DNA from 3 places in the Pantoea phytostimulans genome. Region 2 is predicted to be linked to each of the others. Evidence: predicted binding sites of a transcription regulator. Region 2 holds the regulator's gene; each other region holds the start of a gene.
What was found. The regulator LexA, encoded in region 2, represses DNA repair genes until DNA is damaged. The targets are predictions, from matches to a motif close to TNCTGTATGTACATACAGNA.
Positions count from the first base shown of each region.

Region 1: the regulator LexA is predicted to act here: its motif matches at 4,686-4,705, upstream of uvrB (excinuclease ABC subunit UvrB).
Region 3: the regulator LexA is predicted to act here: its motif matches at 2,507-2,526, upstream of dinG (ATP-dependent DNA helicase DinG).

Region 1 covers NZ_CP173698.1:380,667-388,318, reverse strand. Annotated here, with positions in the region: gene moaB (molybdenum cofactor biosynthesis protein B) at 1-350, opposite strand, end outside; gene moaA (GTP 3',8-cyclase MoaA) at 364-1,350, opposite strand; molybdenum cofactor riboswitch at 1,340-1,474, opposite strand; gene yvcK (uridine diphosphate-N-acetylglucosamine-binding protein YvcK) at 1,681-2,586, shown strand; gene uvrB (excinuclease ABC subunit UvrB) at 2,588-4,609, opposite strand; gene ACF2G4_RS01850 (ABC transporter ATP-binding protein) at 5,510-6,232, shown strand; gene bioD (dethiobiotin synthase) at 6,234-6,905, opposite strand; gene bioC (malonyl-ACP O-methyltransferase BioC) at 6,902-7,652, opposite strand, start outside; gene bioF (8-amino-7-oxononanoate synthase) at 7,638-7,652, opposite strand, start outside.
Region 2 covers NZ_CP173698.1:3,392,834-3,400,485, forward strand. Annotated here, with positions in the region: gene plsB (glycerol-3-phosphate 1-O-acyltransferase PlsB) at 1-1,922, opposite strand, end outside; gene ACF2G4_RS15865 (diacylglycerol kinase) at 2,051-2,419, shown strand; gene lexA (transcriptional repressor LexA) at 2,526-3,140, shown strand; gene dinF (MATE family efflux transporter DinF) at 3,249-4,571, shown strand; gene ACF2G4_RS15880 (CsbD family protein) at 4,745-4,957, shown strand; gene zur (zinc uptake transcriptional repressor Zur) at 5,029-5,550, opposite strand; gene ACF2G4_RS15890 (conjugal transfer protein TraF) at 5,991-7,241, shown strand; gene dusA (tRNA dihydrouridine(20/20a) synthase DusA) at 7,346-7,652, shown strand, end outside.
Region 3 covers NZ_CP173698.1:430,959-438,610, forward strand. Annotated here, with positions in the region: gene ACF2G4_RS02055 (XRE family transcriptional regulator) at 1-508, shown strand, start outside; gene ACF2G4_RS02060 (GNAT family N-acetyltransferase) at 505-1,029, shown strand; gene ACF2G4_RS02065 (iron-containing alcohol dehydrogenase family protein) at 1,149-2,234, opposite strand; gene dinG (ATP-dependent DNA helicase DinG) at 2,566-4,728, shown strand; gene ybiB (DNA-binding protein YbiB) at 4,758-5,726, shown strand; gene ACF2G4_RS02080 (M20 aminoacylase family protein) at 5,728-6,885, opposite strand; gene hutU (urocanate hydratase) at 7,273-7,652, opposite strand, start outside.

The DNA.
Region 1 (7,652 bases), 980 kb from region 2:
GAACTGCCAATTTCTTCATAGGAAATCATGCGGAACAACTCACCGAATCCACTGATTTCACGGTCAAACAGCGGCAGCAGCGCTTCTGGCGTGCTGTTCTTTAGATTGAAACCGGTGCCGCCATTGATAATCACCACCTGAATATCTTCACTGGCAATCCAGCGTGAGACGATGGCGCGAATGCGGTAGAGATTGTCGGGGACGATGGCGTGGTCAATCACGCTGTGTCCGGCTTCGCGGGCAGCTTCACGCAGATAATCACCGGACGTATCATTACTGGCTTCGCGGCTGTCCGAAACGGTGAGCAGCGCAATTTGCACCGGTTGGAATTCGCTGGTTGGTTTACCCATGATTGCTCCTTAATTATCCGCCAATGTAGGACAGGTTCTGCGTAATACCCGTATTGCCCTGATGCAGAAAATGTGTCTGTTTTTTCTTACCCAGACTGCTGGCGATGCGCGCCTGCAGTTCCTGTTGCTGATCATCCGAAGCGAGCAAATCTCGCAGCGGAAGGCCGCCGTCGCCGAACAAGCAAAGATGCAGATTTCCCTGTGCAGAGACGCGCAGACGGTTGCAGCTGGCACAAAAATCTTTGGAATAAGGCATGATCAAACCGATCTCACCGACGTAATCAGGGTGATAAAACACCTGCGCCGGGCCATCGCTGCGCCCGCTTAAGCGGCGCTGCCAACCCTGCGCGATCAACTGATCGCGAATCACTTCGCCGGAAACGTGTTGCTGGCGGAAAAGCGCGCCGCCTTCGCCCGTTTCCATCAGTTCGATGAAACGCAGTTGAATTGGACGGGTACGAATCCATTCCAGGAAGGTCATCAGATTATGACTGTTGATATCGCGCATCAGCACGCTGTTGACTTTGACCTGCTGAAAGCCAGCGTCAAAGGCGGCATCAATGCCTGCCATGACCTGATGAAACTTATCCTGGCCGGTAATAGCATGAAACTGGCGGGCATCCAGGCTGTCGACGCTGACGTTGAGCGCGGTCAAACCGGCGTCGCGCCACTGTTTGACGTCGCGCGCCAGGCGATAACCATTGGTGGTAACCGCAATATGGCGTATTGAGGCGTTTTCACGCACTGCAGCAATGATGTCCGTGAAATCACGGCGCAGCGAGGGCTCGCCGCCTGTCAGACGCACTTTTTCAGTGCCTGCAGCAGCAAACGCACGCGTGACGCGGCGAATTTCATCCAGCGAGAGAAAACTTTTGTTGCGGATGCCGTGCGGTTTGTAGCCGTCCGGCAGACAATAGGTACAACGGAAGTTACACACATCCGTGACCGATAAGCGCAAGTAGTAAAACTTGCGCTCAAATGCATCAGTAAATTGTGACACCTGGACACCTTTCCAAATTCGGGAGATGCAGTCATTTCTTTCTGCACCCTGGCAGCGCGAAGGCTACGGCCTGAATCCCCTATCTTGCGACTTAGGCACTCAGGCTAGAGTGTACGTTGACCTTATGATCAACGCGGTTAGTATGATGGTAGCGCGAAATTTCACACGATTCCACCGGCTGTTTTCGCTATATATTTGATGATATAGCGAATTTTCACCGCATTTTCGCAGCAGGATACGTTAAAATACGCCGCAGAATTTGCTGTATGTCATCCCTGCCCGGACTTGCGCTTAAAAGAGCCATAATCTGGGCGCGTTTTAAGGAGAAGTATGAATCGAACACTGGCCGATCTCGATCGCGTCGTGGCTTTAGGCGGCGGACATGGATTGGGACGCGTGATGTCAGCGCTGTCACCGCTCGGTTCTCGCCTGACCGGCATTGTCACCACCACCGATAACGGCGGATCAACCGGACGTATTCGTCGCTCAGAAGGCGGCATTGCATGGGGCGACATGCGCAACTGTTTAAACCAGCTCATTGCTGAACCCAGTGTCGCTTCAGCCATGTTTGAATATCGCTTTTCTGGCAATGGTGAACTGGCGGGACACAATTTAGGTAATCTGATGTTGAGAGCGCTGGATCACCTTAGCGTTCGCCCGTTAGAAGCCATCAATATCATTCGCAATTTATTAAAGGTTGATGCGTTTCTCATTCCGATGTCCGAGCAGCCGGTTGATTTGGTGGCGCTCGATAGCGAAGGCAACATGGTTTACGGCGAAACCGATATTGATGAGATGAAGCAACCGCCGCAAGAGATGATGCTGCATCCCAACGTGCAACCCACGCGTGAAGCGTTGGAAGCCATTGCTGAAGCTGATCTGATCCTGATTGGTCCCGGCAGTTTCTATACCAGTCTGATGCCCATTTTGTTAATGGATGAGATGGCACAGGCGTTGCGCCGCACGCCAGCCACCATGGTGTTTATCGGCAACCTGGGACGAGAACTTAGCCCCGCAGCCGCTAATCTGACCGTCGCTGATAAGTTAGAAATGATGGAGCGCTATATTGGCAAGCGAGTAATCGATGCCATTGTGGTGAGCCCAGCCGCAGATATCAGCAACGTCGAAAATCGGTTGATCGTGCGTGAACCGCTGGAAGCCGCCGACATTAAATATCGTCACGACCGCCAGCTGCTACGCGTCGCGTTGGAACACGCGATTCAGGGATTTAACTGAGCTACGATGCCGCAATAAACAGCGTGCGCAGTTCATGCAGCTGATCGCGCACGTTGGCTGCCTGTTCGAACTCCAGGTTCTGCGCATGCTGCTGCATCTGCCCTTCCAGTTCATGAATCTTTTTCTGCAACGCCTGTGGCGTCAATGACAGGTAATCAGCTTCGGCATCAGCGGCGCCTTTGCGGGTCGACTTACCTTTGCCGCGCACTTTCGCCACGTTGTTACCCAGTTCCAGAATATCGGTAATCTTCTTATTCAGGCCCTGCGGCACAATGCCATTTTCCTCGTTGTACAGTCGCTGCTTCTCGCGGCGGCGCTCGGTTTCCTCAATAGCCCGCGCCATTGATGGCGTGATTTTATCGCCGTAGAGAATTGCTTTGCCGTTAATGTTACGCGCCGCACGTCCTATAGTCTGAATCAGCGAGCGTTCAGAACGCAGGAACCCCTCTTTATCGGCGTCCAGAATCGCCACCAGCGACACTTCTGGCATATCCAGGCCTTCACGAAGCAGGTTGATACCGACCAGCACATCAAACTCGCCCAGACGCAAATCACGGATGATCTCCATACGTTCAACCGTATCGATGTCCGAGTGGAGATAACGCACCCTTTCACCGTGCTCTTCGAGGTATTCGGTGAGATCTTCCGCCATGCGTTTGGTTAACACCGTCACCAGCACACGCTCTTTGACTGCCACGCGCTGACGGATTTCTGATAACAAATCGTCAACCTGTGTCCCAACGGGACGTACTTCGAGGATCGGATCCAGTAACCCGGTGGGACGCACCAACTGATCGATCACTTCAGTGCCCGATTTTTCCAGCTCATATTTACCCGGCGTCGCCGAAACATAAATCGTCTGGGGCGCCAGCGACTCAAACTCTTCAAACTTCATTGGGCGGTTATCCAGCGCCGACGGCAGACGGAAACCGTATTCCACTAACGTCTCTTTACGCGCCCGGTCGCCTTTATACATACCGCCAATTTGCGGAATGGTAACGTGCGATTCATCCACCACCAGCAGGCCATCTGCCGGTAAGTAATCAAATAAGGTCGGTGGCGCTTCGCCTGGCCCGCGTCCCGAAAGATAGCGCGAGTAGTTTTCGATACCAGAGCAATAACCCAGTTCACCCATCATCTCGAGATCAAATTGAGTACGCTGCGTAATGCGCTGCTCTTCCAACAGTTTGTTGTTTTCCAGCAAATTTTTCCGACGATCGGCCAGCTCGACTTTGATCTCTTCCATCGCCTGCACAATGCGCTCGCGTGGGGTGACGTAGTGCGTTTTAGGGTAAATCGTGAAGCGCGGGATCACCGATTCCACTTGGCCGGTCAGCGGATCAAACAGTGACAGCCGCTCTACCTCTTCATCAAACAGCTCAACACGCAACGCAATATCATCCGACTCTGCCGGGAAGATGTCGATCACTTCGCCGCGCACGCGGAACGTACCGCGCTGGAAAGCCTGATCGTTACGCGCATATTGCAGCTCTGACAGGCGACGCAAAATGCTGCGCTGATCGATGATCATGCCGCGCGTCAGATGCAGCATCATTTTTAAATAGAGATCAGGATCGCCCAAACCATAAATGGCTGACACCGAAGCCACCACAATGACATCGCGGCGTTCCAACAGCGCTTTGGTCGCGGAGAGACGCATCTGCTCAATGTGTTCGTTTACCGAGGCGTCCTTTTCAATAAAGGTATCGGAGCTGGGAACATAAGCTTCTGGCTGATAATAATCGTAATAAGAGACGAAGAATTCCACGGCGTTATCGGGGAAAAACTCTTTCATTTCACCATACAGCTGCGCCGCCAGCGTTTTGTTAGGTGCCAGCACCATGGTGGGACGATTGAGATCGGCAATGACGTTGGCCACGGTGAACGTTTTCCCCGAGCCGGTTACGCCTAACAGCGTTTGATGGGCCAATCCATCCTCAAGCCCCTCTTCCAGACGGCGAATCGCTTCGGGCTGATCGCCAGAAGGTTTGAAAGCGGAGTTCAATTTAAAGGCTTTACTCATGAATGCGGTTCCTGCTGAAGAAGTCGGCGGGCAGGCAATCATTTTACTCTGCTATGGTGATTTTGCCAGAAATAAATACTGGATATAAAAACAGTAATGATGCACAGTTATGGAGAACCCCGCTGCGCCGTATTAACAAGATTGATAGCCCGCAACGTTAATTCTTGTTGCGCAAGGTTATCCCCAAGCAGAGCTTGATTTTAACATTTGTCAATAGAGCGTCATAAAATTACAGTTTGATTAACTGGCAGATAATCCTTAGGCTTGTTTTTTACTAATTCATTGATTTATATTGTTTATGCAGAAAAGCCCAGTTTCTCATCACAATGTAAGCAAGCCGCGTATTTCCTCGCTTCTAACCTGTTTTCATGAGCTAATGCACAAGGTTATCCACAGGAATGGTGGATAACTGAGGGCAGCCCAATCGCCATAGGCTGTGTATAATTTTTTCCCGCATTAGTTCCCTGCTAAAAATATTTTTTTTTCGATTTAATTTCACCACTTTCCCTCATGTATTAACTATGCTTTTGGAGCCTTAGCGTAAAAATTATGCATCCGAAGCGCGGGCCAAGGGCCATTCTTAATCAGACTCTATGCCTTCTAAATGTACAGATGCACCAGCAACGTTAAGCATTCCGCACCGTTAATGTGCATGCCTTTTATCACCCCGAGCAATTGTTAAGCATTGCTCATATTTTGCTGCGCTTTTTCCCGTCCAGTACGCTAAATTAGGCTTTTTTAGGAATTTGGCCTGGTAATTGCAGTACTCATTCCAGTACGTATCACAGCGCCAACCGGCGCACTGTGCGGCAATGGCGTTAACGCCATCGTTGATGACTTGTTTGCCAGACGACAAAGAGCGGAAGCATTCAGGCTAATTATCTGGAAGGAGTGTGTCAGATGCTGAGTTTACGTTCGGTGAATCAGTTTTACGGTCAAAATCACATCTTGTGGGATGTGGATCTCGATCTGCCGCCCGGCACCTGCACCGGTGTTTTGGGTCGTCCCGGCATGGGCAAAACCACGTTAGTTAACTGCATCATGGGTAAGCTGCCGATCAATAGCGGCTCAATATTTTGGCAGGAGAATGGCGCGCCGCCGGAGAATCTTCTGCTACAGCCGGCTGAACAGCGTGCGCGCAGAGGGATCGGTTACGTGCCGCAAGGTCGCCATATTTTTACGCAGATGAGTGTTGAAGATAATTTATTGATTGGCCTGTTGGCTGGTGCGGCGCAGACGGATCGCCATCGCGCCATTCCGGAAATGGTTTTCGACCTCTTTCCGGCACTCTATTCCTTACGCCAACAGCGCAGCGGCGATCTTCCCATCGATCAGCAACAGCAGCTTGCGCTGGCGCGCGCACTGGTTTTACAGCCTAAGCTTTTGATTCTGGACGAACCCAGCGACGGTATGTCGCCTTGGCTCGAAGAGGAAATGGGCAATTTGATTCGCCGCCTCAATCTGGATTATGGCATGACCATATTGCTGCTGGAGCAGCGCGTGTCACTGATTCGACGTGTAGCCGATTACTTTTTCCTGCTGCATCGCGGACGCAATGTGGCGCAAGGAAAAGTCGCCCAACTGGATGACAGTACCGTCAACAAATGGCTGACGGTAGCGTAATTTACTCAGGCAGGGTCAAATAAGCGCCGCAATCAGCGTGTTGAGCGATGTCGGTGAGATAGGGAATTTCACCGAGGCACGGTGCCGGTAAGCGCTGTTTTAGGGTGGCAAGGTATTCCTGATGGCGTTTTCCTGGCGGTACGACGGTGTTGGCGATCCAGCCCGCCAGACGCAGTCCGCGCGCCTGAATGGCATCGGCTGTCAGCATTGCGTGGTTGATACAGCCCAGTTTCACACCGACGACTAAAATCACCGGTAACTGTTCCGACGTTACCCAATCGGCGTAAGTATCGCGTTCTGACAGCGGCGTATACCAACCGCCCGCGCCTTCGATCAAAATCCATTCTGCCAACGGTTCCAGATCGCGCAGTCCAGCCGACAAGGTGCTGAATTCAATGGGCCGGCCCTCGTCTGCGCTGATGATATGCGGTGAAGTGGGTTCGACAAACGCCAACGGATTGATCTGCTGATAATCCAACGTCACGCTGCTATAGCGCTGTAAAGCCAGTGCATCGCTGTTGCGAATGCCTTCAGCGGTGATTTCGCAGCCCGAGGCCACCGGTTTGTAGCCCGCAGTACGATAACCTGCGCTGTTCGCGGCCTGCAGCAATGCGCTGCTGGCAACCGTTTTACCAACCTCAGTGTCGGTGCCAGTGATAAACCAGCGTTTCATGATGGGCTTACTCCATACATCAAATGGTAACTCATGCGAAATCCCTGCGCGTCTTGTGGCCAGTGTTTTTCTAGCTGTGCCAGACGCTGACGGGTTAATAAATGGCCTTCTCGCCCTGCATGCAGATGCGTTGCACCGATGCCTTTTAATGAACGCATCGCGCTAAGCGCATCAGGAAAATGCATTGTGATCACCTGCGCCTGACAATGTAATCCCTGCTCAACGCAGGCGGCAGTAATCTCCTGCTCACTCAGGAAGCGGTTAGCGTGGGCGACATCATCAATGTGCGACCACGCTTGATGCACCTCATGCAGCGATCCCGCGCTCAACGTGGAAAACAGCAAGCAGCCTTCAGGGCGTAAAACGCGTTTGAACTGGTGCAGCGCTGCACGCAAATTGTCACTCCACTGCACCACTAAATTGCTCCACACCACGTCCATGCTGGCATTGGCGAAAGGTAAAGCATCAATATCGCCCGCTAAATAGTGTTGCGCTACGTTATTCGCGCGCGCCTGTTGCAGCATTTGTGGTGACAAATCCAGCGCCGTGACCTGCTTGCCGCGCTGCCGCCAGGTGCGGCTATACCAGCCCGTTCCACATCCTGCATCTAACAGCTTGTCACCGGTTTGCGCCGGGGCTAGTGCCAGCAAGGCGTCGCCGCTTAAACGTTGCAGCTCGGCGTGGCGATCGTAATGCAGCGCAGCACGCCCAAAGGCGCGAGCCACGGCGCGTTTATCTACCTGCAGC
Region 2 (7,652 bases):
CGCAACAACTCAGCTTCGCTCAAATTCGGATGCTGCTGCACGATAGCGGCAATCAGCGACGGCATCACCAGCATGTGATGAATATTGTTGCGATAGTACGTCATCAAAACCGCCTGCTCACGCGGCAGAATGATGATATCGCCAATGCTGTCTTTCTCACTTTCAAACTTGTTCATGCCCATTGCATGATCAAGCAGCGCTTCGGCGGTAAGATCCGGCACGGTTGAGTTGGGTGAGTAAGGCACGTTACGCAGTAGCTGGGTATAGCATTCGAGCTGCTCAATCAATTGTTCACGCGTGAGTGAGCGCTGACGCGAAGCGAGCAGGGCTGTCACGCACAGGTTCATGGCATTGGCAGCGCCTGCTTCATTAATCCTCACCATCAACCGCGCGGCGATGTCATTCACCGTTGGCGTTAGCCAGCTTGGGCGTTGTGGCTCAATAGGATCGATTGCATCACGCCATTCTGGCACTCGCTTGTTGAGATAATTAACCAGCGGCAGCGGTTCGCCAAAGTTGACGTAGCCCTGGCCCAGGTTGCGCAGCTTACGCAAGCCGCGCACCATCTGCATAAAGCCTTCTTTCTCTTTGGCTGCGCCACGTAACTCTTTAGCGTAGGTGCCGACTTCCATCACGTGTTCATAACCGATGTAAATGGGCACTAACGTAATCGGACGATTACCCCCACGCAGCATCGCCTGAAGCGTCATTGCCAGCGTACCGGTTTTGGGATCAAGTAAGCGACCGGTGCGAGAGCGTCCACCTTCGACAAAGTACTCAACGGAATATCCGCGGGTAAACAGTTCACCCAGATATTCGCGGAATACGGTGGAGTAAAGCTTATTGCCTTTGAAAGTACGACGAATAAAGAAGGCGCCCAAACGACGGAAAATCGGTCCAGCAGGCCAGAAGTTGAGGTTAATACCCGCTGCGATGTGAGGCGGCACTAATCCTTGATGGTAAAGCACGTAAGAGAGCAGCAAATAATCCATGTGGCTGCGATGGCAAGGCACATAAACAATTTCGTGACCATCTTGTGCTAACTGACGTACGCGCTCGCCGCCGTTGACGTTAATGCCCTGATAAAGACGGCTCCACAACCAGCCCATTACGCGGTCGGTAACGCGAATCGCCTCATAAGAGAAGTTGGCTGCAATCTCTTCCATCATCTCAACCGCATTTTGCTGCGCTTTTTCATGAGAGATTTTTTTGCTGCGTGCCTCATCTTCAACGGCTTTCTCAATCGCTTTCGATTGCAGTAACCGATTAAAGAGATCCTGACGAGCCGGCAAACGGGGGCCGATCGCGGCCAGACGCTGACGTGCAAAGTGAATACGCGCAACACGCGCTAACTTCTGAGCGATGGATTGATCTGTACCGTGTTCAGTCGCCATGCGGCGCAGCGAAACGGTGGGTGAGAAACGCACAAAGCTGTCGCGCCCGTGCCAAATCACCGCAAAGAATTTCTGTACACCATTTAAAACGCGCAGATGCGGCGTATCTTCACCCTGAACTTCGCGCCCCGGTGCCCGACCAAACATCACCGTTACCGGCAGCATTTGAATGTCGAGTGCCGGATTGTTGCGATGCAAGTCGAGGTAATCATGGAAGATTTTCACCGACTCAACGCTGGGCACAAAATAGGGAAATACGCGCGGGCCATCGTGGATAAAAACGTGGCGTGGAAGCAGCGAGCCATCAATCTCGAGTGGAGAGAGGGGATCGGGCAGATCGTGCTTAATGCACTGCGCGCGTAATGTCAGTAAGTCGGCCTTCGAATCGTACGGCAGAACATACATAATGGGCCGGGTAGGATCCAGACCATGTTCAGAAACGGGATCGGCCGGAATAGCCTTACTCTTTACCAAAAACGAGAGTGGTAAATTCAGTAATTTATAATAAAGTTTACGCCAACCTGACATAGACAACATGAAGCCTCTTGTTAGCAAAGCGCCGCAAGCATACCAGAAAGCGCAGCGAAGATCTGTGGTGGTGCCATTAGCTGGCAGCCCAGACATTGACGTCAATCCGTTGAAAGGGTTCCCATAATATGGCAAATAATGCCACCGGTCTTATTAGAATTGTGAAGGCTGCCGGTTATTCGTGGCAAGGTCTTCGTGCTGCATGGCAATACGAAGCGGCGTTCCGCCAGGAAGCTATCGCCGCGTTAATCGCCATTGCGGTAGCGTGTTGGCTGGATGTGGACACCGTTTCTCGCGTATTAATGATTGGGGCCGTCGTGCTCGTGGTCATCGTTGAAATCCTCAATAGTGCGATTGAATCTGTTGTTGACCGCATCGGGCAGGAGCACCATCCCCTTGCCGGGCGTGCAAAAGATATGGGTTCAGCCGCCGTCTTGCTGAGTATCTTACTGGCCGTTTTCGTCTGGATCGCTTTGCTTTGGTCGCATTTGCGATAGGCTTTCCAGAACCCGTCAAACGGCTGATTATTGCCTGACTTTTGGTTTCCATTTCACCAATACCTGTATATACTCACAGCGACTGTATAAACAACCAGGGGGCGGGATGAAAGCGTTAACCAGCAGGCAGCAGCAGGTCTATGACCTGATTCGCGATCACATCAATCAAACAGGCATGCCGCCAACGCGTGCAGAAATTGCCGCACAGCTGGGATTCCGTTCACCCAATGCGGCAGAAGAGCATCTCAAAGCATTAGCGCGTAAAGGCGTTATTGAGATTGTTTCTGGCGCTTCTCGGGGTATTCGTCTGTTAATGGAAGAAGAAGCCTCGGAAGGTTTACCGCTGATTGGCCGCGTGGCCGCAGGTGAACCGCTGCTGGCGCAAGAACACATTGAAACGCATTACAAAGTTGATCCCGGTCTGTTTAAGCCTTCCGCTGATTTCCTGCTGCGCGTAAGCGGTATGTCGATGAAAGATATCGGCATCATGGACGGTGATTTGTTGGCGGTGCACAAAACGCAAGATGTGCGTAACGGACAAGTGGTTGTCGCGCGTATTGATGATGAAGTCACCGTTAAGCGCTGGAAAAAACAGGGTTCAATTGTTCATCTTCTGCCAGAAAATAACGACTTTGAACCGATTGTGGTCGATACGCGTGCCCAGTCGCTGACCATTGAGGGTCTGGCTGTTGGCGTCGTTCGCAACGGCGAGTGGCTGTAATCTTCCTATAGTCGCTTTTGTTCGCCAGTCTGATGCTATTCTGTCTGCCCAAATTTAGCCGCTGCTGTCTTACCTGCTGATGCAGCGGCGCTGAGCACGGATTTGCGAATGCGTTTTTTGACTGCAACTGATAAAAATCTTTGGCGGCTTGCGCTGCCGATGATCCTTTCTAATATCACCGTCCCGCTGCTGGGATTGGTCGATACCGCTGTTATTGGGCACCTTGATAGTCCTGTTTACCTCGGCGGCGTCGCTGTAGGCACCACTATCACTAGCTTCCTGTTTATGCTGCTGCTTTTCCTGCGTATGAGCACCACCGGTTTAACGGCACAAGCATTCGGTGCGAATGATAAAGCTGCGCTGGCTCGTGCCCTGACTCAGCCATTGATGATGGCGCTTGTCGCCGGCGTAATTTTCATTTTCTTACGCGACCCTGTCAGCCAGCTTGCCACGCATATGATTGGCGGTAATCCGCAAGTGCTGGAGCAGGCAACGCTGTTTATCCATATTCGCTGGCTTAGCGCCCCCGCGATGCTGGCGAATCTGGTGATCCTGGGCTGGTTGCTGGGTGTGCAATATGCGCGAGCGCCGGTGATCCTGCTGGTAGTGGGCAATCTGGTCAATATTTTGCTCGACCTGTGGCTGGTGCTTGATTTGCATTGGGGGGTCGCTGGGGCGGCAACCGCAACCGCATTGGCAGAATATGTCACCCTGGCGGTGGGATTAGCCATGGTATGGCGCGTGTTGAAACTGCGGGGTATCAATATGGCGTTGCTCAAACAGAGTTGGCGCGGAGATATGCGCCGACTGTTACGACTTAACCGCGATATCATGCTGCGTTCGCTCATGCTGCAACTCTGTTTTGCCTCGCTGACCCTGTTAGGTGCCCGTATCGGGCCCAATGTCGTCGCAGTCAATGCGGTATTGCTGATGTTCATCACATTCACCGCTTATGCGCTTGACGGATTCGCCTACGCCGTAGAAGCCTTTGCAGGCGAAGCGCATGGTGCTAAAGATGGCACTAAATTGCTGCGTGTCTGGCGCGCCGCCTGTCGGCAAGCTTTCCTGGTCGCACTTTTCTTCTCATTGATTTACATCCTGTTTGGCACGTATATCGTTTCTATGCTCACTTCAATCGACGCACTACGGCAAATGGCAGATCGCTATCTAATCTGGCAAATCATTATGCCGATAGTCGGCGTTTGGTGTTATTTGCTAGACGGAATGTTCATTGGTGCAACGCGGGGTCGTGAAATGCGTAACAGTATGGCGATTGCGGCGTTAGGCTATTTCATTACCTTACTGACTTTACCGTGGTTGGGTAACCACGCTTTATGGCTGGCAGTCATGGTGTTTCTTGCCTTGCGCGGCCTGTCGTTATGGTGGATATGGCGGCGTCACTGGCAAAACAACAGCTGGTTTACCGCTTAAAATAGGGCGTGGTACAGAACCGCGCTCTACAGAATATTCTGTAATGTTCCAGCAGATCTAAAATCCTCTACTATAATTAACTTTCAATAGCGCACATGAGTAGCGCTTTATATCGATATTATCTTGCATGGCGAGATATAAGTTGAAACCTGAAGGATGACCGGAGGTCTGCTATGAATCACGACGAAGCGAGTGGTAACTGGAAGCAGTTCAAAGGCAAAATCAAAGAAAAATGGGGCAAGCTGACAGACGACGATATGCAAGTTGTTGAAGGTAAACGCGATCAGCTTGTTGGTAAAATCCAGGAACGTTATGGCTACGCTAAGGATGAGGCGGAGAAAGAAGTCACAGACTGGGAAGGCCATAACAAAGATTATCGCTGGTAATTAAGACAGTTTAAGGACGATGCTCCTACCCACCGGTACGCTCATACCGGACAGGCACAAGGATGTGCCAACTATCCCTTCTTCCCACGCTTTTTCACGTCAACCTGATGATCGTGTTCACAGCTTTCATGGTGTGTACAAGCTTCAACCGCAACGCATTTCTCACATAAACCGTGCGCCTCAATGACGCTATGACGTAGAGCGAAATGTGCATCCGTGGCCAGCGAACCAATGATGTTTTCTACGCCCTGTGCATGTTTTTCAATAACCGCCGCACAGCGATCGCATACCAGCATCACAGACGTATGCGCAGGTGCATCAAAATGGTGGCACATCACGTAGCTGTTGTTGGATTCAACACGATGAATAAAACCCTGCTCAAGCAAAAAATCCAACGCGCGATATACGGTAGGAGGTTTAGCCTGCGGCTCACTTACGCGTAGCTGATCCAGCAAATCGTAGGCGCTGATTGAACCTGGCAGCTCAGCCATCAAACGTAATACTTCTGCACGCTGCGTAGTCAGACGAACACCGCGCTGCAGGCACAGTTTTTCCGCCTGGGACATAATTTGCTCTGACGTCATCGTCGACATGAAAATTCTCCGCTAAATAAGTGATGTTATTTTATCACACAAATTTTGTTCACGCAGGCGTTGCACCGGGCGTGAAAAACAGGCATTTACGTCACTTTCTACGCGTCAAAATTTCGGTTAAGTGCGGAAGCCTCGCTTAAATAGATCCAACCTATTTCAACAGGTTGAGGATTTTTCCGCCATTTCGCTTTGCATCTCACTGAGTTAAGTATTAATGTTCAAAAGTATTTAAGGAATGGCTGGTCTTGCACCGTTCTTTTTGCACTAACTTGAACAATAACAACGCTAATCTGATACAAAAACATCCAATCCGTTGAATTGAGACACTGTTTCCTTCGAATTCACAGCAATAACGTGTTAGCTGACGTTCACAATAGCGCTAACAACCTATTCAGTCGTTGAATGATTCGACGGCACTTTTTACAGGTGATGACAGGCAGATGGTGAAAAAATTCGTTCAGCGCTCAGCGCTGGCTTACCCGGTGATGTTAAGTGCACTGTTTATTTCTTCTTCCGCCATGGCGGCAGGGACATGGTATGACGCACGCAATGATGCCATGGGTGGAACCGGCGTCGCTTCATCAACCTATGGCTCTGCCGTGCTGGCAAACCCGGCGTTGATGACGCGCGCCAAACCTGAAGATAAAGTCAGTATTATTTTCCCTTCAGCGGGTGTGCAAATCACTGATAACGACAAGCTAATCGACAAAGTCGATGATATTTCCGATACCGTTGATCGCTATCAGGACGTTATTAATAATCTGACTTTTGCCGACTATTTACGTGGCTACCCTGAATTACGGGCGGCAACGGGTGATGTAGCAAATCAACTGAGCGATTTAAAGGGCAACAAAGCGGATGGCCGTGCGGGTGTGGCTGTCGCCGTGACCATTCCTGATGAAACCCTGCCTTTCGCTTTCATAACCAAAGCCTACGGAACTGTCCATGTGCAGGCTAACGTAGCGCAGAGTGATATTGATTACTTACAAGGTGTTGCCAATGGTTCCGTCATCCCAGTGCCTGGCGATGAGGACAATTTGCGTTCCAGCGCCAATGGCCTGGCGGCGTTGATTACCGATTACGGTATTTCCGTGGCGCATGAGTTCACGATTGCCGGCCAACCCGTTTCAATCGGGGTTACACCTAAGATTCAGAAAACCTGGCTTTATAACTACACCGATAGTCTCTACAACTACGACAAAAGCGATATCAACAGTTCACGTTATCGTAGCTCTGATACCGGCTTCAACGTTGATGCAGGCTTAGCCACAACCTTTGCTGAAAACTGGACCTTTGGCTTGACTGGACAAAACCTGATTTCACGCGATCTTGATACAAAAGAGGTCAACGGCTACCGCGATACTTACCAAATTCGCCCGCTGGTAACCACAGGACTTGCCTGGGATAAAGGTCCATTTACCTTAACCGGCGATGTAGATTTAACTGAAACCAAGCGCTTCAAATCAGAGGGCAGTAATCAATATGCTGCGGTCGGTGGTGAATATCGGGTGTTAGACTGGTTGCAGCTGCGTGCCGGCTATCGAGCAGATATGCGTTCTAATGATGAAAACGTTATTACCGCCGGTTTCGGCTTATCGCCATTTAATAACGCGGTGCATGTAGATCTTGCAGGTACAGCAGGTGCCAATAATACCTGGGGCGCAATGATGCAGCTCGGGTTCAATTTCTAACGATCTGCACGGATAGAAAAGGGTGGGCGATGCAATGTCGCCCACCCTTGTGGTATTCTTGCACAGAATATCATCACTCATAACCACCGGATTCTCTGCGCTTCATGACCGATACCTTCTCTTCGCAACGTTTTTCCATTGCACCTATGCTCGACTGGACCGATCGTCACTGTCGCTATTTTCATCGCCAGCTCACCGGCGACACGCTGCTCTATACCGAAATGGTTACCACGGGCGCAATCATTCACGGTAAAGGTGATTACCTTGCGTATAGTGAAGAGGAGCATCCGGTTGCGCTACAGCTTGGCGGTAGCGATCCCACGGCATTGGCGCAGTGCGCTAAGCTGGCAGAAGAGCGCGGTTACGATGAAATTAACCTGAACGTAGGCTGTCCATCTGACCGCGTACAAA
Region 3 (7,652 bases), 1.0 Mb from region 2:
GCAACGCGGCTGGTCGCTGGATGAACTTTCAATCGCAACCGGAATCAGTCGCGCTTCATTATCGCGTATTGAACGCAGCGAGACCAGCCCAACAGCCGCGCTCCTTAATCGCCTCTGCGTGGCTTATGGATTAACCATGTCACGCTTGTTAAGCGAAGTAGAAGAGGGCGTAGACTTACTGCTTACGCGTGACCAGCAGCCGGTCTGGCAAGATGAAACCAGCGGGTTTCACCGCCGTAACGTTTCACCCCCTGCCACTCATTTTAGATGCGAATTGGTTGAGGGCAAGTTACGTCCCGGCGCGCGTATCGATTATGACGCGCCGCCACTGCACGGCATGGAGCAACATATCTGGCTACGTGAAGGCGAACTCACTGTCAGCATGGATTCGCAGCAGTGGACGATGAAAGCGGGTGACAGTTTACGTTTTCACTTAACAGGAAAATCCTCTTTCGCTGCACATCTGACAGAAGGTGCGCGCTATTTACTGGTGGTGTGCAAACCATGATCAATTATGAGCCGCTTAATGCGAGGCAGGCGCAACAGGTTTTGCCGCAGTTATGTGATGTTCTACAGGCGTGCGTGGTTGAGGGGGCCAGCATTGGTTTTGTGAATGCCGACGATCGGGAAGTCATAACGCAGTTTTGGCAGAATAAAATACGTAGCCTCGCCAGCGGCGAGTGTGAGCTGCTGGTCGCGCGTCAGCATGGCGTGGTGGCAGGCACCGTGATGGTGAATTACAGCAGCATGCCGAACAGCCGCCATCGTGCTGAAATCAGTAAACTGCTGGTGCGGCCGCAGGCTCGGCGTCAGGGCATTGCGCGTCAATTAATGCAACAGGCTGAGCAGCGTGCCCGCGAGCAAGATAAAGTATTACTGGTGCTGGATACGCGCAGCGGTGATGTTGCCAGCGATCTCTACCTTTCGCTTGGTTGGCAGATTGCTGGGTCGATTCCGTTTTATGCAGAATCAACAGCGGGAATATTGGATGCCACAACGGTGATGTTTAAAGTGTTAAAAAAAGTTTAGCGCGATTAGTGTGTTACACAGCTTGTCACCGAACGATGTTGTAAAGCGGGGTAACCGTTACGGCCAGCAAAACGCGTTATGCCCGATTTACCGCAGTAAGCCGGGCATAAAGTACAAGATTAAACCTGCTCTGCTAACGTCTCTACTCGCTGAATAGCGGCCAGCAGACGCGCTTCATTCACCGGTTCCGCCATCATGGCCATGTCTGGTGCGTGTACCGATTCTTTGATTATTAATGCCCGTTCGGTGTCGTCCAGTGAGGCAATGGCTTGTAACGTCAGCGGGACGCCGCAATCGCGTGCGAGCCGCATCTCATTCAGCAGTTCCGCGTCGGGGCGATTTTCCAGCGCCAGCAGGCAGAGATTACCGAAACCAACCAGCAGCCCATGACCAAACTCACGGGTTTTATCACAGAAGGTAAAACCTTCATAAATCGCATGGGCCGCAGCGGCATGCGAGCCATTACTCATCAGCGACGTTAAGCCTGCCCAGGTAAAAATCGCATCCAAAACCTGATCTAACGCCGCGCTACTTTCGCCATTTAACACGGCCTGATAGGCATTCGGGCCTTGCTCTGCAATGACGTCGTAACAGATTTTGCTGTGTGCCAGTGAAGAGCGCGCATTGCCATCACGGGCGGGATGGCGTTGGCTGACCGCCCGAAACTCATACCATTTTGCCAGCGTGTCGCCCAATCCAGCAGCTAACCAGCGCGCCGGCGCTTTTGCCAGTAACTCACTGTCGATTAACACCGCAGCAGGCGCTTGTGGTAAGGGAAAGATATCGAAAAAATTGCCGTTGTCGTCATAGCGAATCGCTAACGGCGTGACCGCTGAACAGGTTGCGGCGATAGTGGGAATTGTCACCAGCGGCAGCCCGATTTGCGCCGCCACCGCTTTGCAGGTATCCAGCGACTTACCGCCACCCACACCGATAATCACCTCTGCTGCTAATTCCGTTGCCAATGCGGCTAAGCGATCAATGTGCGTTAGCGAGGTTTCTCCGCCGAACCACTCTTGCGCCAGCAGCGTTACGCCAGCGGCCTGCAACTGTTCACGTACCGGCGTTTCAACTGCTCGCAAAGCTTGATGACCACCAATCAGCACGGCTCGCTGCCCCAGGCTGGCGCACAGGCCGCCAAGCTGATTTAACACGCCTGCACCACGCAGTACGCGAGCGGGAAAGACAAGGTTCATTTCATGCATTCTGTTTTTCCAGATCACCGAGGCCGGGCAGATCGCACAGCATCTCAAAAAAATAGTGTTTATCTGCGGCGAAGTCATGCCGCTGATATCGCAGGGCAAAGCAGGCATCGACTACAGCAAAAGTCGGCGTGATAATCAATCTGATCTGCCGCGACAATTGGCCATAATATTTTATTTTTTACGCTGTGCAGCCGTGAAAGAGTGAACATCACAACGCATGAAATTCTGAACATGACGCGAAAAAATCACAGCGAAAGCTGACGCCGTCCAGACACTGTGTAAAAATACAGGCAATTTCCTGTAGTAGAGCGTTCCTGGTGGTAATGAAACAATGGCCCTGACAGCAGCAATAAAAAGCCAGATAGCGCAGTGGTATAAAGCGCTGCAGCAACAGGTGCCTGACTTTATTCCGCGCCCGCCGCAGCGGCAGATGATCGCCGAAGTGGCGAAATGCCTGGCCGGTGACGATGGCCGTCATCTGGCGGTCGAAGCGCCAACCGGCGTCGGCAAAACCCTTTCTTATCTCATTCCCGGCATTGCGGTGAGCCGTGCTGAAGAGAAGCGGTTGGTGATCAGCACCGCCAACGTGGCGTTGCAGGATCAGATCTTCACCAAGGATCTGCCGCTGCTTAAAAAAATCATTCCCGATCTCACCTTTACCGCTGCTTTTGGTCGTGGTCGCTATGTTTGCCCGCGCAATTTGGCCGCACTGGCAGCGGATGACGAGCAGCAGGGCGATCTGCTGCTTTATCTGGATGACGAAGCGATCAGCAGCACTAAAGAAGAACAAACCCAATGCGGACGCTTGCAGAAGTCGCTGGATCGTTATCAGTGGGATGGTTTGCGCGATCACAGTGAAGACAACATCAGCGACAGCTTATGGCAGCGGCTTTCTACCGATAAAGCCAGCTGTCTGGGCGCGCATTGCCGCTGGTATCGCGAATGCCCGTTTTTTGTCGCCCGCCGTGAAATTGAGCAGGTGGATGTGGTGGTGGCAAACCATGCGTTGGTGATGGCGGCAATGGAAAACGAATCGGTGTTGCCGCCTGCTAAACAGCTGATGCTGGTGCTTGATGAAGGGCATCATCTGCCCGAAGTGGCGCGCGATGCGCTGGAAATGAGCGCTGATATCACACCCGGTTGGAGCAGCTTGCAGCTCGACCTTTTCGTGAAGCTGGTGGACAGCATCATGACTCAGATGCGGCCTAAATCGCCGCCGCCACTGACGAATCCTGAACGGCTTAAAGCGCACTGCGATGAGCTACGTGAGCTGCTCACGATTATGAGTAACGCACTCAATCCGCTGCTGCCTACGCATAATCAGCCCGGCGAATTCCGTTTTGTGCTGGGCGAATTGCCGCAGGAAATCCTCGAACTCTGTGCGCGCCTGTTTAAGCTCAGTGATGCGCTGCGAGGCTTAACAGAAGGGCTGATCAACGCGCTAAGCGAGCAAACGGGCAAAGTGGATCTGGTGCGGTTGCACCGCAGCCTGTTGCAGCTCAATCGTCAGTTTGGCTGGTTTGAGTCGGTGAGCAAATTATGGCGACTGGCGGCGTTGGAAAAAGCCTCTGGCGCGCCGGTATCAAAATGGATCACCCGAGAACTGCGTGAGGGTCAGGCACATTTGCTGTTTCACTGCGCCGGCATTCGCGTCAGCGATCAGCTGGAAAAAATGCTGTGGCGGAAAATACCGCATGTGGTGGTGACATCCGCCACGCTGCGTTCGTTGAACAGTTTTAATCGCTTGCAGGAGATGTCTGGTCTGAATGAGAAGGCTGGCGATCGCTTTGTGGCGCTCGACTCGCCGTTCAATCATATCGATCAAGGCAAGCTGGTGATTCCGCAGATGCGTTACGAGCCCGTCATGGCTAACGAAGCAGAGCACATTGCTGAGATGGCGGGATTTTTCCGTCAGCAAATGCACGAAGAGAAACACAAAGGGGTGCTGGTGTTATTTGCCAGCGGTCGCGCCATGCAGCAATTTGTCGCCTGTTTGCCCGATTTGCGTCTGTCGATGCTGGTGCAGGGCGATCAACCGCGCAGTCGATTAGTGGAGCTGCACCGCAAGCGAGTGGAAAAGGGCGAAACCAGTATCCTGATTGGCTTGCAGTCGTTTGCCGAAGGGCTGGATTTAAAAGGCGACCTGCTAAGTCAGGTGCATATCCATAAAATTGCTTTTCCCCCGGTGGACAGTCCGGTAATTTTAACCGAAGGTGAATGGCTAAAAAGCCTGAAACGCTATCCGTTTGAGGTGCAGAGTTTACCCAGCGCTTCATTTACGCTGATTCAGCAGGTCGGACGCCTGATTCGCAGCCATCAATGTTATGGCGAAATTGTCATTTATGACCGCCGTTTGTTGAGCAAAGCATACGGCAGCCGCTTGCTGGCGGCGTTACCGGTGTTTCCGATTGAGCAGCCAGCAGCGCCCGAACCTGCAAAAATAATAAGCACACCCACGCAAACCGTGCGTAAAAAACGTCCCACGCGGCGCTAAATGGCCGCGCACTTTAACGGAAGCGAGTGATGGAACTGAATAAGATTATTAAAGAGATTGGGCGTGGAAAGAATCACGCGCGTGACATCGACTTCGATACCGCAGTGGCGCTTTACAGTGCAATGCTGGCGGGCGATGTTCCCGATCTGGAGCTGGGCGGCATTTTAATTGCGCTGCGTATTAAAGGCGAAGGCGAAGACGAAATGCGCGGCTTTTATCAAGCGATGCAAACGCAAATGATGACGCTGCGTGCACCCGTTGATCGTCCTATGCCGATTGTCATTCCCAGCTACAACGGTGCACGTCGTCAAGGCAACCTGACACCTTTGCTGGCGCGGCTGCTCAACCAGCTCGGTTTTCCGGTGCTGGTGCATGGCGTGAGTGAAGATGCCACGCGCGTAACCAGCGAAGCGGTTTTTGCTGAACTTGGTGTACAACCTGCGACCACACAGCAGCAGGCGCAGGAAAAACTGGATAACGGCGAGTTGGTGTTTATTACCATCGACAACCTTTGCCCGCCCATGGCAAAACAGCTGTCGCTGCGCTGGCGCATGGGCGTGCGTAACAGCGCGCATACGCTGGCCAAATTGGCCACCCCGTTTGGTGAGCGTGAGGCGCTGCGTCTTTCCAGCGTGTCGCACCCAGAATATGTGCCGCGCGTGGGCAAATTCTTCAGTGACATTGATGCGCCAGGCCTTTTACTGAACGGCACTGAAGGTGAGGTTTATGCCAATCCACAGCGCTGTCCGGCAATCAGCTACATTCACGGCGCAGAAACGGAAGCAGAGGTGTGGGTTGAACGTCAGCCAGAAGTCACGTTGGAACTGCCAGGCGATAAAACAGCTGCCGTGACGGCGCGTTGGATTGACGCGGTGTTGGCGAAACAGCGACCGGTGCCAGAAGCGCTGCGTTTGCAGATCGCCTGCTGTTTACGTGCCAGCGGACAAAGTGACTCGCTGGACGCGGGATTACAGCGCCTTAGCGACGCGGGTTATTAAATCAGGCTTTTGGCAGCGCCTGTTCAACCAGGTTCTGCCAAAATTCAACGCCCAGCGGAATCAGCGCATCGTTAAAATCATAACGGGCGTTGTGCAAAGGTGCCGACGGCGTTTCGCCATCCACACCTAGCCAGAAATAGGCACCCGGACACGCTTCCATCATGCAGGCAAAATCTTCGGATGCCATGGAAGGATTAACCTGCCATTTGACGTTCTTTTCGCCAAACGTGTTCAGCGCCACTGCGCGCACCTGTTCCGCTGGCTCAGCGTGATTGGCCGTTACCGGATAACCGGGTAACCAATCGATTTCTCCGCAGACGCCAAACGGTTTCGGCAGCGTACTCACAAAATCTTCAATTAACTGACGTACCCGATTGCGCACGTCGGTTTGCAGACAACGCACCGTGCCGCGCAGCTTTATCTGTTCGGGAATCACGTTGATTGCCTCGCCGCCGTGGATTTGCGTCACGCTCACTACCGCAGAGGCCAGCGGCGACAGGCGGCGTGAGGGGATTGTCTGTAACGCTAAAATCAGTTCTGCAGCGACCACCATCGGATCGGCACCACTTTCTGGCATTGCCGCGTGGCAACTTTTGCCATTCAGAGTGATTTCAAAGGAGTCAAGCGAAGCCATCATTGCGCCAGGATTCACCGCCAGCGTGCCCAGCGCCATGCCTGGCCAGTTGTGCATGGCATAAACCGCATCCATCGGAAAGCGCTGGAACAGACCTTCTTCTACCATTTTCCGCGCGCCGCCAAGGTTCTCTTCAGCAGGCTGAAAGATGAAGTGCACCGTGCCGCTGAACTGACGCGTTGCGGCCAGTTGTTTTGCGGCAGCAAGCAGAATGGCGGTGTGGCCATCGTGTCCACAGGCGTGCATGACGCCAGGTTGCGCAGAGCGCCACGCAACATCACCTTTTTCGGTGATAGGCAGGGCGTCCATATCTGCACGTAAGCCAATTACCGGACCTGCACCATTTTCCAGCGTGCCAATCACTGCCGTTCCCGCTAATCCACGAAAAACGTGCAGGCCAGCCAGTTCGAGCTGTTGAGCGACAACATCACTGGTTTTGTGCTCCTGATAGCCGAGTTCAGGTTCCTGATGAAACTGGTGGCGCCAGCGCAGGGCATCTTCAAGCAGAGCAGGGGAAAGGGTCATGCAGAAACGCGCTCCTTACGGATTGAGAAGATTTCACTTTAGAGGTCTGGCGAGCGCACGTCTATTGCCGAAACAGGGAATTTTGGCTATAGGCTAAATCAAAATGGAATAAGTAATAAGGAAGTGCGATGGGTTTGAGTCAGCGTAGGCGCGCAGAAAGTGAAGCGCGCGCGGTCCCCCATCCCAGCCTCGCCCCGTGAAGCGGGAGAAGGAGACGCTGCCACAGGCAGCTTTACTACTCGCATATTGCAGCATCTTCCTCCCCCATGTATGGGGGAGGATTGAGGTGGGGGCCAAACGACCTCGCACTCAAGAGGATTGAGGTGGGGGCCAAACGACCTCGCACTCAAGAGGAGCGAGGTGGGGGCCAAACGACCTCGCACTTCTTTACTTCTGCATCGGCAGATTCAGCCCATGCGCCTTAGCACAAGCTTGCGCTTGCTCATAGCCTGCATCAGCATGGCGCATCACACCGGTGGCAGGATCGTTCCACAATACGCGACTCAGACGTGCATCGGCGGCTTCGCTGCCATCACAGACAATGACCACGCCTGCATGCTGTGAGAAGCCCATGCCCACACCGCCGCCATGGTGGAGGCTGACCCAGGTAGCGCCGCCCGCCGTGTTTAGCAGCGCGTTGAGCAGCGGCCAGTCAGAAACGGCGTCGGAACCATCTTTCATCGCCTCGGTTTCACGGTTTGGCGAGGCAACAGAGCCGCAGTCCAGATGATCGCGCCCAATCACCACCGGCGCTTTGAGCTCACCGT